Regions from separate parts of the Dactylosporangium maewongense genome, predicted to be linked through region 1. Evidence: riboswitches for the same ligand, from Rfam matches in the RefSeq annotation. Region 1 holds a riboswitch; the other holds the start of a gene.

Region 1 (2,392 bases):
AAGTTCGGCCACCTGCTGGCGCCCTACCTGGCGGGGCGGCTCGGGACCGGTGTCGAGTTCCTGCACGGGGGCACCGCGAAGGGTGCCCGGGACGCGATGGTCGAGCGGTTCCAGACCGGGACGGGGCCCGGGGTGCTGCTGCTGTCGCTGAAGGCGGGCGGGACCGGGCTCAACCTGACCGCCGCCAACCACGTCGTGCACGTCGACAGGTGGTGGAACCCGGCGACCGAGCAGCAGGCCACGGACCGCGCCTTCCGCATCGGGCAGCGCCGCGACGTGCAGGTGCACACCTTCGTCTGCGTCGGCACCGTCGAGGAGCGGGTCGACACGATCATGGCGGAGAAGCGGACCCTCGCCGGGGTGGCCGTCGGCAGCGGCGAGGGCTGGCTCACGGGCCTGTCCACCGACGACCTCCTGGACCTGATGACCCTGCGCCCGGAGGCGACGGATGAGTGAGACGAGGTGGTCCCACCAGTTCATCGCCATGCTCGAATCCTTGCGCATGGGTACGACATTTTCCGTCGGCCGCCGCTACGCTCGCGCCGGCAACGTCCGGTCGCTCACCATCTCCAGCAGCATCGTGACGGCGCTGATCCTCGACGAGGACGGTGCGACGTACCGGTCGCGCATCGCCGCGAAGGCGTTCTCCGCCGCCGACTGGGCCCGCATCGAGCGGGCACTGTCCAAGGAGGCGCGGTACGCGGCGAAGCTGCTCGCCGGGCACCTGCCGGAGGACCTGGACCAGCTGCTGCAGAGCTATGGGCTGTCCCTGTTCCCGCAGAGCCTCGCCGAGCTGGTCATGGACTGCGACTGCCCCGGCTGGCAGAAGCCGTGCCGGCACCTGACCGCCGCCTGCTACGTGCTCGCGGAGGAGTTCGACAACGACCCGTTCACCATCCTGGCCTGGCGCGGCAAGGGTCGCGACGAGCTGCTCGAGGAGCTGCGCAGCCACCGCGTGTCCGAGACCAGGCACGTGGCGCCCACAGACCCGGATCCCCAGACTGCCAGGAGCTTCTGGACCGCCGGCCCCAGGGTCACCACAAAAAACGAACCCCTGCCCGGCGCGATAGCGAGACCCGACGCCCTCCTCGACCAGCTCGACCAGCTGAGACTCACCGTCGGCCGGTTCGAGGTGACCGACCTGCTCCGTGACGTCTACCGCACACTCGGTTGCGGGGAAAACGACGGAGGCGGTACCGTCGAACCCAATCGCGGCTGAGCACAAGGCGACGCCGCGGTCACGGCCGAGAGGCGCTGCGACGGACCCGCACGGGTTCGCCACGCTCGGCCGTTGACTACCCTTGACCCAAGGGCGCCTCCTGTCACCGGGAGGTGACCTTAGGCTATGCACAAGTATCTGCAGACGCGCAACGGGATCGAGTTCGCCGTTGCCGATCTCTCCCTCGCGGCCGCCGGCCGGACCCAGATCCGCCTCGCCGAGCACGAGATGCCGGGCCTGATGGCGACGCGCCGCGAGTTCGCCGACGCGCAGCCGTTGCGTGGCGCGCGGATCGCCGGCTCCCTGCACATGACCGTGCAGACGGCGGTGCTCATCGAGACCCTCGTCGCGCTCGGCGCCGAGGTCCGCTGGGTGTCCTGCAACATCTTCTCCACCCAGGACGAGGCGGCGGCCGCGGTCGTCGTCGGCCCGCACGGGACGGTCGACGCGCCAACCGGCACGCCGGTGTTCGCGTGGAAGGGCGAGACGCTCGCCGAGTACTGGTGGTGCACCGACCAGCTGTTCGACTTCGGCGACGGCCTCGGCCCGAACATGATCGTCGACGACGGCGGCGACGCCACGCTGCTGGTGCACAAGGGCGTCGAGTTCGAGGCCGCGGGCCGGGTGCCGCAGCCGACGTCCGCCGATTCGGAGGAGTTCGCGCTGGTACTCGGTACCCTCGCCGACAGCCTCGCGAAGGACAACCGGCGCTTCACGAAGCTGGCCGCCGGCATCCGCGGCGTCACCGAGGAGACCACCAACGGCGTCAAGCGGCTCTACAAGCTCGCCGAGAGCGGTGAGCTGCTGTTCCCCGCGATCAACGTCAACGACTCGGTCACCAAGTCGAAGTTCGACAACACGTACGGCATCCGCCACTCGCTGCTGGACGGCATCAACCGCGCCACGGACGTGATGCTGGCCGGGAAGCTCGCCGTCGTCTGCGGCTACGGCGACGTCGGCAAGGGCGCCGCCGAGGCGCTGCGCGGCATGGGGGCCCGGGTTGTCGTCACCGAGATCGACCCGATCTGCGCGCTGCAGGCCGCCATGCACGGGCTGCCCGTGGTCCGCCTCGAGGACGTCGTCGCGACCGCGGACCTGTTCATCACCACCACCGGCAACAAGGACATCATCATGGCCGCCGACCTGGCCGCCATGAAGCACAACGCGATCGTC
Region 2 (2,392 bases), on a different contig from region 1:
GGTTCTCGGTGCCGCCGGTGACGAGGCGGACGCCGCGGCGCTGCAGGCCCTCGGCGAGCGCGGCGGCGTTGTCGACGACGCGCTGCGCGTAGTCGCGGAACGACTGGGTGCGGGCCTCGGCGAGCGCGACGGCCTTGGCGGCCATGACGTGCGGCAGCGGGCCGCCGAGCACCATCGGGCAGCCGCGGTCGACCTGGTCGGCGAGCTCCGCCTGGCAGAGGACCATGCCGCCGCGCGGGCCGCGCAGCGTCTTGTGGGTCGTGGTGGTGACGATGTGGGCGTGCGGCACCGGGTCGAAGTCGCCGGTGAACACCTTGCCGGCGACGAGCCCGGCGAAGTGCGCCATGTCGACCATGAGGGTGGCGCCGACCTCGTCCGCGATCTCGCGGAGCTTCGCGAAGTTCACCTTCCGGGGGTACGCCGAATAGCCACCGACGATGATCATCGGCCGGAACTCGCGGGCGGTCTCCCGCAGCGCGTCGTAGTCCAGCAGGCCCGTCTCCGGGTTGGTGCCGTAGCTGCGCTGGTGGAACATCTTGCCGGAGATGTTGGGCCGGAAGCCGTGGGTCAGGTGCCCGCCGGCGTCCAGGGACATGCCGAGCATCCGCTGGTCGCCGAAGTCGTGCCGCAGCTGCGCCCAGTCACTCTCGGTGAGGTCGTTGACCTGGCGGACGGACTTCTCGCGCAGGAACGGCGCCTCGACCTTCTGCGCCAGGACCGCCCAGAAGGCGACGAGATTCGCGTCGATCCCAGAATGTGGTTGGACATAGGCGTGTGACGCGCCGAACAGTTCCCGGGCGTGCTCCGCGGCGATCGACTCGACGGTGTCGACCTGCTGGCATCCGGCGTAGAAGCGGCGGCCGACAGTGCCTTCGGCGTACTTGTCGCTGAGCCAGTTGCCCATCGCGAGGAGTGTCGCGGGTGAGGCGTAGTTCTCACTGGCGATGAGCTTGAGCGACTCGCGCTGGGCGGTCAGCTCGCCGGCGATGGCGTCCGCGATCCGCGGCTCGACGGCCCGCACCACGTCAAGGGCGGCGTTGACCGCGATCGATTCCGAACTTTGCGCGCTCATGACGGGACTCCTGATCAGGTCGGGATCGTCAGCCACATCGGGACGGTCGATGCGGCCAGGTCCAAGCTCAATCCAAGCTCGACTGCGTGACGGCGAACCACGGTAACAGGCTAGAATCTGGGATCGGGGCGAGAGGCGCTGCAACGGATCATCGACGATCCGCCACGCTCGACCTGGAATCACTGTCTGCAAGGGCGCCTTCCGTCTGACCCACGGAAGGTGGATCCCATGGCGATCGCAGATCTGCGCAAGCTCCTCGACGAGCGGGTGGTCGTGCTCGACGGCGCATGGGGCACCATGCTGCAGGCCGCCGGCCTCACTCCCGCCGACTACCGTGCGGACCTGATCGCCCCGGACCACCCGAAGGACGTCACGGGCGACCCGGACCTGCTGATCCTGACCCGCCCCGACGTGATCCTCGACGTCCACCGGCAATACCTGGCCGCCGGCGCCGACATCACCACCACCAACACCTTCACCGCCACCAGCATCGCCCAGGCCGACTACGGCCTGGAGTCGCTGGTCCGCGAGATGAACGTGCAGGGCGCCCGGCTGGCGCGCCAGGCGGCGGACGAGTTCTCCACGCCGGACCGGCCGCGGTTCGTCGCCGGGTCGGTCGGCCCGCTGAACGTCACGCTGTCGCTGTCGCCGAAGGTCGAGGACCCGTCCTACCGGGCAGTGACGTTCGACACGGTCCGCGCCACGTACGCGGAGCAGATCAGCGCGCTCGCCGAGGGCGGCGTGGACCTGCTGCTCATTGAGACCATCTTCGACACGCTCAACGTGAAGGCGGCCGTCGCCGCGGCCCGCGACGTCGCGCCGCACCTGCCGCTGTGGATCTCGGTCACGATCGTCGACCTGAGCGGCCGGACGCTGTCCGGGCAGACCGTCGAGGCGTTCTGGCGCTCCGTCGAGCACGCCGACCCGCTCATCGTCGGCGTCAACTGCTCGCTCGGCGCGACGGAGATGCGCCCGCACGTCGCCGACCTGGCCCGCTTCGCCGGCACATATGTCGCGGCGCACCCCAACGCGGGCCTGCCCAACGCGTTCGGCGGTTATGACCAGACCCCCGCCGAGACCGGGAGCCTGCTCGCCGGCTTCGTGTCCGACAAGCTGGTCAACGTCGTCGGCGGCTGCTGCGGTACGTCACCCGCCCACATCGGCAAGATCGCCGAGGCGGTCCGGGGGATGGCGCCGCGGCACGTCCCGAAGCTCGCCCCGGCGACCCGGTTCAGCGGCCTGGAGCCGTTCGAGATCGGTCCCGACACCGGCTTCGTCATGATCGGCGAGCGGACCAACGTCACCGGTTCGAAGCGCTTC

The links. Region 1 has a riboswitch for S-adenosylhomocysteine ahead of ahcY (adenosylhomocysteinase). Riboswitches for the same ligand answer to the same signal wherever they lie in the genome.
Region 2: linked by a shared signal. The riboswitch ahead of metH (methionine synthase) and the one ahead of ahcY (adenosylhomocysteinase) in region 1 are both predicted to bind S-adenosylhomocysteine.

What each region holds. Positions count from the first base shown of each region.
Region 1 covers NZ_BAAAQD010000049.1:20,616-23,007, reverse strand. Annotated here, with positions in the region: gene ABD332_RS56260 (SNF2-related protein) at 1-456, shown strand, start outside; gene ABD332_RS56255 (SWIM zinc finger family protein) at 503-1,219, shown strand; S-adenosyl-L-homocysteine riboswitch at 1,241-1,325, shown strand; gene ahcY (adenosylhomocysteinase) at 1,346-2,392, shown strand, end outside.
Region 2 covers NZ_BAAAQD010000007.1:181,243-183,634, forward strand. Annotated here, with positions in the region: gene ABD332_RS19605 (glycine hydroxymethyltransferase) at 1-1,072, opposite strand, end outside; S-adenosyl-L-homocysteine riboswitch at 1,197-1,279, shown strand; gene metH (methionine synthase) at 1,301-2,392, shown strand, end outside.